Regions from separate parts of the Azospirillum largimobile genome, predicted to be linked through region 1. Evidence: riboswitches for the same ligand, from Rfam matches in the RefSeq annotation. Region 1 holds a riboswitch; the other holds the start of a gene.
The links. A riboswitch is a leader RNA that binds a small molecule or an ion and turns the genes downstream of it on or off. The one in region 1 is predicted to bind cobalamin.

Region 2: another riboswitch for cobalamin. It lies ahead of ACWPKK_RS21080 (ABC transporter ATP-binding protein); the one in region 1 lies ahead of ACWPKK_RS26895 (CbtB domain-containing protein).

The regions. Positions count from the first base shown of each region.
Region 1 is NZ_CDRMUA020000005.1:463,850-468,447, forward strand. Features, by position in the region: gene ACWPKK_RS26885 (ABC transporter ATP-binding protein) at 1-368, opposite strand, end outside; gene ACWPKK_RS26890 (ABC transporter ATP-binding protein) at 361-1,128, opposite strand; cobalamin riboswitch at 1,499-1,721, shown strand; gene ACWPKK_RS26895 (CbtB domain-containing protein) at 1,768-1,956, shown strand; gene ACWPKK_RS26900 (CbtA family protein) at 1,966-2,721, shown strand; gene cobW (cobalamin biosynthesis protein CobW) at 2,735-3,796, shown strand; gene cobN (cobaltochelatase subunit CobN) at 3,965-4,598, shown strand, end outside.
Region 2 is NZ_CDRMUA020000003.1:770,105-774,702, forward strand. Features, by position in the region: gene ACWPKK_RS21070 (formimidoylglutamate deiminase) at 1-1,012, shown strand, start outside; gene argE (acetylornithine deacetylase) at 1,043-2,191, shown strand; cobalamin riboswitch at 2,527-2,745, shown strand; gene ACWPKK_RS21080 (ABC transporter ATP-binding protein) at 2,869-3,708, shown strand; gene ACWPKK_RS21085 (ABC transporter substrate-binding protein) at 3,705-4,598, shown strand, end outside.

The sequences.
Region 1 (4,598 bases):
ATCTGCGGGATCGTCATCCCGCCCTCCTTCACCACCGGCGGCAGCGTCAGGTTCTCGTCGACGCTGAGGCTGGAGAAGATGCCGCGCTCCTCCGGCACATAGCCGATGCCCAGGCGCGGGATCTTGTGCTGCGCCATGCCGATCAGCTCCTGCCCCTGGAAGCGGATGGAGCCGGTGCGCTTGCCCATGATCCCCATGATGGCGCGCATGGTGGAGGTCTTGCCGGCGCCGTTGCGGCCCAGCAGCGTCACCACCTCGCCCTGCCGCACCTCCAGGCTGACGCCGTGCAGCACATGGCTTTCGCCGTAATAGCCGTGCAGGTCGGCGATCTCCAGCATCGCAGTCTTGGTGCTCATCCCGTCAGGCATGTCCGGTCCCCATATACGCTTCCATCACCTGCGGGTTCTTGGAGACGACCTCGTAGGGTCCCTCCGCCAGGATCTCGCCCCGGCGCAGCACGGTGATGGTGTCCGACAGGTGGGCGACGACCGACAGGTTGTGCTCCACCATCAGCACGGTGCGGTCGGCGGCGACGCGCTTGATCAGCGCGGCGGTGCCCTCGATGTCCTCATGGCCCATGCCGGCCAGCGGCTCGTCGAGCAGCATCACCTCGGGGTCGAGCGCCAGGGTGGTGGCGATCTCCAGCGCGCGCTTGCGGCCATAGGGCAGCTCGGCGGCGGTGTGGCCGGCCCAGGGGGTGAGGTTCACCGCCTCGATCAGTTCCAGCGCCCGGTCGTGCAGGTCGTAGAGCGTCGATTCGGACTTCCAGAAATGGAAGCTGGTGCCGAGCGGCCGCTGCAGCGCCACGCGGACATTCTCCAGCACGCTCAAATGCGGGAAGACGGCCGAAATCTGGAAGGACCGGACCAGCCCCATCAGCGCGATGTCCGCCGGCTTGGTGCGGGTGATGTCGCGGCCCTTGTAGAGGATCTGGCCGCGCGTGGGCGTCAGGAACTTGGTCAGCAGGTTGAACACCGTGCTCTTGCCGGCGCCGTTCGGGCCGATCAGCGCATGGATGGTGCCCCGCTTCACCTGCAGGTTCACCTCCTTCACCGCTACGAAGCCCTTGAACTCCTTCGTCAGGCCCCGCGCTTCCAGGATGATGTCGTCGTTCGGTGCGGCGTTCATCGGTCGCGAATTCTCCTCCCGTTCGTTCTTATGTCCGGGCCTGGGCCCGGGGGCTTATGTCCGGGCTTGTGCCCGGGGCTTATATCCGGGCTCCCAGCCCGGGGGCCGCCATACGGCGGGACGTTTCACCGATTGTTGTACGCACGAAGCGTGCCACGGCAGGGTTCGCTTCGCCCGGGCCTGTGGACCCATTGTTTCTCCGCGGGTTTGCCTCCGCCTCCCCTCTCTCCGCTCCGGACCTTGTCGCCGGAAAGTGTCGGAATCGCGGACACTCTGTCCGCCAAACATGACACCATCCAAAATGTTTGCGCGCAAGATCGTCCGTACGGCCGACGCCATATTGCGGACTTGCCAAATCGGCACCGCACTGCGATGGTGGCCGTCCGACGGTGCCCTGCCCGTCCTGACGGACGGCGGGGATAATAGGGAATGCGGTGCGGATCCTCGTTGCACGGGGACCAATGCCGCGGCTGCCCCCGCAACTGTGTGCGGCGAGCGTCCTGTCCATCATGCCACTGGCCTTCGTGCCGGGAAGGCGGACGGCGATGCGACGACCCGCGAGCCAGGAAACCTGCCGGCGGAGACATCGACCTTATCCCTTCCCCGCCGGGTGTGGCGGGACAGCAAGGATTTCGTTCCATGACCACGCGTTCGCTCCACACTGCCGCCGGTTCCGCGACCCGCAGCGCCGCCCAGACCGCGGTCGCCGCCTTCGCCGCGATCCTGCTGGGCAGCTTCCTGCTGTACGGCGTCGGCTTCGCCCAGCCGCAGCAGATCCACGACGCGGCCCACGATGCCCGTCACTCCTTCGCGTTCCCCTGCCACTAAGCCAGGGTCATGGATCTGATCCGGCGGCTGTTCACAGCCGCCCTGGTCGCGGGCGTGCTCTCCGGCACGGCCGCTTCCGTCGTTCAGCAGGCGACGACCGTCCCGCTGATCCTCGAAGCCGAGAAATACGAGGTGGTGACTCCGCCGCCCGCGCCAGCCGGTGCACCTGCGGCGTCCCACCAGCACGGCCCCGTGCGCGAGGTCGGCGAAGGCGTGCCCACCACTCTGGATGAGGCGATGCAGCGCATCGGCCTGACCATCGCCTCCAACCTGCTGACCGGCGTCGCCTATGCGCTGCTGCTATCGGCCGCGATGCTGCTGGCCGGTCGGCCGGTCGATGCGCGGCGCGGGCTGGTGTGGGGGGCCGGCGGTTTCGTCGCCGTTTCGCTGGCGCCCTCCTTCGGCCTACCGCCGGAACTGCCGGGAATGGCCGGGGCCGATCTGGAGCTGCGCCAGTTCTGGTGGCTGGCCGCCGCGGCCGGGGCCGGCGTCGGCATGGCCGCGCTCGCCTTTGCCCGCAACCGCCTCGTCATCGCCGCCGCCGTCCTGGCCGCCGCACTTCCCCATCTGGTCGGCGCCCCCCATCCGGAAAGTGCCGAGGGCGCCGTCCCGCCGGAACTGGCTGCCCATTTCGTCACCGCCTCTCTGGGCAGCGCCGCCCTGTTCTGGGCGATCCTGGGCGCGGCCTGCGGCTGGCTGATGAGCGGTCTGGTTGGCGAGGCCGAGCATCGCCCGGCCTTGCGGCCCCAGCCCGGCGCGCGTTAAGGAGTTACGTCCCATGTCCGCCCTTCCCAAGACGGTCGCCGGCAAGGTTCCGGCGACCGTCATCACCGGCTTCCTCGGCGCCGGCAAGACCACGCTGATCCGCGGCCTGCTGGAAAAGGCCGATGGCCGCCGGCTGGCGTTGATCATCAACGAGTTCGGCGATGTCGGCATCGACGGAGACATCCTGCGCGCCTGCGGCAACCCGACCTGCACCGAAGACGACGTGATCGAGCTGGCGAACGGCTGCCTGTGCTGCACCGTCGCCGACGATTTCGTCCCGGCCATCGAAAAGCTGCTGGCCCGGCCGGAGCCGCCCGAGCATATCGTGATCGAGACCAGCGGCCTGGCCCTGCCCAAGCCGCTCGTCCAGGCCTTCCACTGGCCGGCGATCAAGACCCGCGTCACCGTGGACGGCGTCATCGCCGTGGTGGATGCCGCCGCCGCCGCCGAGGGCCGCTTCGCCCCCGATCCCGCGGCGCTGGAGGCCCAGCGCGATGCCGCCGGCACCGTCGATCATGAAACGCCGATAGAAGAGGTGTTCGAGGACCAGCTGCTCTGCGCCGACCTGATCGTCGTCAACAAGACCGATCTGGTCGCCGCCGACGACCTCGCCCGCGTCGAGGATCTGATCCGTGGCGCGCTGAGCCATACGGTCGGCCGCGATGCCAAGCTGGTGCGCGCGTCGCAGGGCGCCGTCGATCCGCTGGTCCTGCTGGGCGTCGGTGCGGCGGTGGAGGACGACCTCGCCAACCGTCCCAGCCATCATGACGACGAAGAGGGACACGACCACGACGACTTCACCAGCTTCGTGGTGGAGTTGCCGCCGCAGCCCGACCCCGCCCGTCTGGCGATGACGCTGGAGCAGGTCGCCGGCCTGCATGGCGTTCTGCGCCTGAAGGGCTTCATCGACGTGCCCGGCAAGCCGATGCGGCTGCTGGTCCAGGGCGTCGGCACCCGCATCCAGACCCACTACGACCGCCTGTGGAAGCCCGGCGAGGAACGCCGCAGCCGGCTTGTGGTGATCGGCGAGACCGGGCTGGACCGCGATGCGGTGACGCGGGCGGTTGTTGGGTAAGAGTTGGGACTTGGTGCGGAGTTAGACCCCCACCTAACCTCCCCCGCTGGGCGGGGGAGGGACTGCCGCCACTCTTCCGCACAAGCGCTTAGTCCCCTCCCCCGCCCAGCGGGGGAGGTTAGGGTGGGGGCAAGTGTCCCCACTCCTTGAACGTATCCGCGGACACCCATGCACCTGCTCGCCGCCCGCCAGGACGAACTGGACGCCGGCCCCCAGGCGGAAGACCTGGGGCAGACGCCGGCCGACCTCGTCATGCTGTCCTTCTCCGACAGCGACCTGACCGCGCTCGCCGCCGCATGGCGGGCCGGGCGCGACCGGCTGCCCAGCCTCCGCCTCGCCAACCTCAACCGGCTCGGCCATCCGTTGTCGGTCGATCTCTACGCCGATACCATCGTCGCCAAGGCGAAGCTGGTGGTCCTGCGCCTGCTCGGCGGCAGCGGCTATTGGCGCTACGGCCTCGACCGCCTCTCCGCGCTGTGCCGCGAGCGCGACATCCCGCTCGCCGTCCTGTCCGGCGAGGCGCAGCCCGACCCGAACCTCACCGCCTACGGCACCGTCGCCCCCGACGCCGCCGACCGCCTGTGGCGCTATTTCACCGAAGGCGGCCCGGCCAACATGGCCCAGCTGCTGGCCTGCGCCGCGACGTTGGCCGGCACGCCCCTGCCCCATGAGGACCCCGCCCCGGTCCCACGCTTCGGTGCCTATGACGGCTGGAGCGGCTCCGCCGCCGACGACGCGCCGGTCGCCGCGGTGGTCTTCTACCGCTCCCACCTGCTGGCCGGCGACCTCGCCCCGGCCCACG
Region 2 (4,598 bases), on a different contig from region 1:
CCTCCACCACGATGCCGATGGCCGGCCCTATGCCGATTTGGCCGAGACCTCGAAACGCATCCTCGCCGCGGCGGACGCCACCGGGATCGGTCTGACCCACCTGCCGGTGCTCTACGCCCAGGGCGGCTTCGGCCGACAGCCGGCGGGCGAGGGGCAGCGCCGTTTCCTGAACGATCCCGACAGGCTGCTGGCGATCATCGAGGCCTGCCGCGCGGCACCCGGCGGCCACCGCACCGGCCTCGCCCTCCATTCCCTGCGCGCGGTGTCGCCCGACGCCATGGCGGCGGCGCTGGACGGCCTGTCGGCGCTCGACCCGGCGGCGCCGGTCCACATCCATGTCGCCGAACAGACGGCGGAGGTGGATGCCTGCCTTGCCTGGTCGGGCCGGCGGCCAGTGCAATGGCTGCTCGACCGCGGCTGGCTGGGGCCCTCCTGGTGCCTCGTCCATGCGACCCACGTCACCCCGGACGAGGTGGCGGGGATCGCGGCGTCGGGCGCCGTCGCCGGCCTCTGCCCGACGACGGAGGCCGATCTGGGCGACGGGCTGTTCCCGGCCCGCGAGTTCCTGACCCAAGGCGGACGGTTCGGCATCGGGTCCGACAGCCAGGTCATCATCGACGCCGCGGAGGAATTGCGGCTGCTGGAGTTCGGGCAACGGCTGGCCGCGAGGCGGCGCAACCTGCTGGCACCGGCGGCCGGCGCCTCGACCGGAGCGGCACTTTACCGGGCGGCCGTCGCCGGGGGCGCGCAGGCGCTCGGCCTGCCGGGGCCGGCGGGCGGTCTCGCCACGGGCCAGCGCGCCGATCTTATCGTGCTGAACCCCGACGATCCGCGGCTGTACGGCCGAACCGACGACATGCTGCTGGACTCCTACGTCTTCGCGGGCGCCCGCGACGCGGTGCGCGACGTGGTGGCGGGGGGACGGCTGGTGGTGCGGGACGGCCGGCATGTCGATGCAGAGGCGATCCGCAACGGCTGGCGTCGCGCCGTCGACCGGTTGAACGCCGCCTGAAAAGCGCATCTAAGAAGCGAGGAAATCCCCATGACGGCGACCATCGACATTCTGGAACGGCTGGTTGCCTTCCGCACCGTCAGCCGCGACAGCAACCTGGACCTGATCCGTTGGGTACAGGAGCGGCTGGAGGCCGCCGGCGCAACCACATGGCTGGTGCCGAGCGAGGATGGGCGAAAGGCCAACCTGTTCGCGACGCTCGGTCCCGCCGATCGCTCCGGCGTCATGCTGTCTGGGCACAGCGATGTGGTGCCGGTCGAAGGACAGGCCTGGACCGGCGACCCCTTCCGGCTGATCCGCCGGGACGGCAAGCTGTTCGGCCGGGGCACCGCCGACATGAAGGGCTTCATCGCCGCAAGCCTCGCCTTGTTCGACCGCGCCGCCGGACGGCCCCTGTCCCAGCCCCTGCATCTGGCCCTGTCCTATGACGAGGAGGTCGGCTGTCTCGGCGTCCGCCGCCTGATCGAGATGATGGCGGCCCTGCCTGTCCGTCCGCGCTTCTGCATCGTCGGCGAACCGACCGGCATGCAGGTGGTCACCGCCCACAAGGGCAAGACGGCTCTCAGCGCCGACTGCCACGGCGTCGAATGCCATTCGAGCCTTGCGCCGCAGGGTCTGAACGCGATCCACATGGCGAGCGACCTGTTGACGGGATTGCGCCGCATCCAGGACCGGCTGCGCGTCGAAGGCACGCATGACGACGCCTACGACGTGCCCTGGACCACGATCCATGCCGGGGTCATCCAGGGCGGCGAAGCGCTGAACATCGTGCCGAACCGCTGCCGTCTCGACTTCGAAATCCGCCATCTGCCGCAGGATCCGGTGGAACCGCTCGTGGACGCCATCCGGGAGGAGGCCGACGGCATCGTCCGGCGCCTGCGGTCCGATTTCCCAACCGCCGGACTGTCGATCGGCGAGTTGTCCAGCTATCCGGCGCTCGACACCGACGGCAACGCGGAGGTGGTGGCGTTCGTCAAGACGCTGACCGGCGGCAACAGCACCGGCAAGATCTCTTTCGGAACGGAAGGCGGATTGTTCCAGCGCCGGCTGTCCATGCCCACCGTGGTGTGCGGCCCCGGCAGCATCGGCGAAGCCCACAAGCCCGACGAGTTCATCACCGAGGAACAACTGGCCGCCTGCGACCGCATGCTGGAGGCCCTGCTCGTCAATCTGGCGTGACGGCGGAGGCAAACAGAGTTTTTGCTTACCACGGCAGGGTCCCGCCCCTGCCGATCTTCTCCTTGCGGGATTCGCACCAGCCGGATATGTAATGTTATAATGTTACGTCTTGGCACGTAACGCGACCCAGCAACGACCGGACCGGCATGACGATGACCCATTTTGCGGATCGATTTGTGGACGCCCTCCCCGCCGCCTCCGACGCGCGAGGCCACGCCCTATGACCGGCCCGACGTAAACAGGGCCGACATCGGCACCCAAGTCAGGGTCATGTCGCAAAGAAATTTCCCGCGGCCATTTCGTTTCGAACCTTGACCTCTGCAGCCGGGTCGCTCATGAATGGCCCTGGTACTGGTTCTTCCGGCGGCCGCCGCCGGAAGCTAAGAGGGAATCCGGTGAGCCGCGCCGCGCGGCGAGACCGGAGCTGTCCCCGCAACTGTGAGCGGTGAGCCGTTCCGTCATTTCCTGCCACTGGCGCCTGTCGGCGCTGGGAAGGCCGAACGGACCGGTGATGACCCGCAAGCCAGGAGACCTGCCAGCGCCAAAACGAAACGTCCTCGGGCGGGGTGTCCCGGTGGAACGCTTGCCACCGCACGTCCGGATTCCGCGCCGGATTGCCCGCGTGTTCCGCAATGCGTCCGCCTCGACCCTCCCGCCCACAACGGCAGGATGCACGGATGACGCCAGCGCCTTCCCCCACACAGGCACCCCACCCCCGCCGGATCCACGCCGTCTCGGTGGACGGGCTGAGCTGCGAACTGGCCGGCCGCAAGGTCCTGTCGGACATCGGATTTTCCGTTCCGCACGGGGCTGTCCTCGGCATTCTCGGACCGAACGGCTCCGGCAAGACCACGCTGCTGCGCTGCCTTGCCGGCCTGCAGGCGCCTTCGACCGGGCGGATCCGCATCGACGGCGCCGATCCGCGCGCCCTGCGCCCGGCAGAGCTTGCCCGCCGGCTGGCGCTCCAGGCACAGGACTCCGCCGCCGCACTCGGCTTTACCGTGCGCGACGTGGTCGGCATGGGCCGGCTGGTTCACCGCCGCTCGGTCTTCTCGGCAAGCGGGGCGGAGGATCGCGCCATCGTCGAGGATGCGCTGGCCCGGCTGGAGTTGGAGGCGCTGGCCGAGCGGCCGGTCGAACAGCTGTCGGGCGGCGAACGGCAGCGGGTGATGATCGCCCGCGCCCTGGCGCAACGCCCGCGCATCCTGCTGCTGGACGAGCCGACCAACCATCTGGACATCCAGCACCGCTTCGCCGTCCTCGATCTGGTGCGTTCGCTGGGCATCACCGCGGTGATGACGCTGCACGACATCGAACTGGCGGCGCGCTGGTGCGACCGCCTGCTGTTGCTGAAGGACGGCCGCCTGCAGGCAGACGCTGCGCCGGAAGAGGCGCTGACGGCGGAACGCCTCACCGCCGTCTACCGGGTTGCCGCCGCAGTGGATCGCCGCCCATGCGACGGCCGGCTGCGCATCGACCTGTCACCGCTGGCGCCGAACCGACTGGACCTTGCATGATCCCGGTCCTGTTCCGCCCCGTTGTGCGCAGCGCCCTGCTCGCCGCCGCGCTTGCGCTGCCTTTCGCTCCCACGCAGGCGCAGAGCCATCCGGTCGAGGTCGCCAACTGCTTCGAAACCGCCCGGTTCGACGCACCTCCCAAGCGGCCGATGGTCCATGACGTCAACATGACGCAGACCATGCTGGATCTCGGGCTGGCCGACCGGCTGGTCGCGGTTTCCGGCATCGCCGGGGCGGAACGCCACCTGATCGCACCGCCGGGTGTGGTCGCCGCCCTGCCCCAGCTGCCGGACCGCGCCCCGACGCTGGAGGCGGTGCTGGCCGCCGATCCGGACTTCCTGTTCGCCGGCTGGAGCTATGGCTTCAACGAGGCGCGCGGCCTCACCCCGGCCCGCCTCGCAGAGATGGGCGTCGCCACCTACACGCTGCGGGAAAGCTGCATCCGCATCGGCCCGCGCGAGCCGATCGGCATGGAGACGCTCTACGCCGACCTGCTGGCGCTGGGCCGGATTTTCGGCATCGCCGACCGGGCGGAGGCCATGGTCGCCGACTTCCGCCGCCGCGTCGCCGCGGTCACCCGGCTGACCGGCACTGCGGCCCAACGCCCGCGCGTCATGTATTGCGACGATTGCCACACCGACGCCGCCCCGCTGTCGGTCGGCCGCGAGGGCATGACCAGCCTGCTGATGGATCTGGCCGGCGGCCGCAACATCTTCGACGACATCGCCGACAGCTATGTCCGGGTCAGCTGGGAGGAGATGGCGCGGCGCGACCCGCAATGGATCATCGTCAGCGACCACCGCATCCCGGCCGAAGCCGCCATCCGCTACCTGCTGTCCGCCCCGCAGCTGGCCGATGTGGAGGCTGTGCGCAAGCGGCAGTTCATCGTC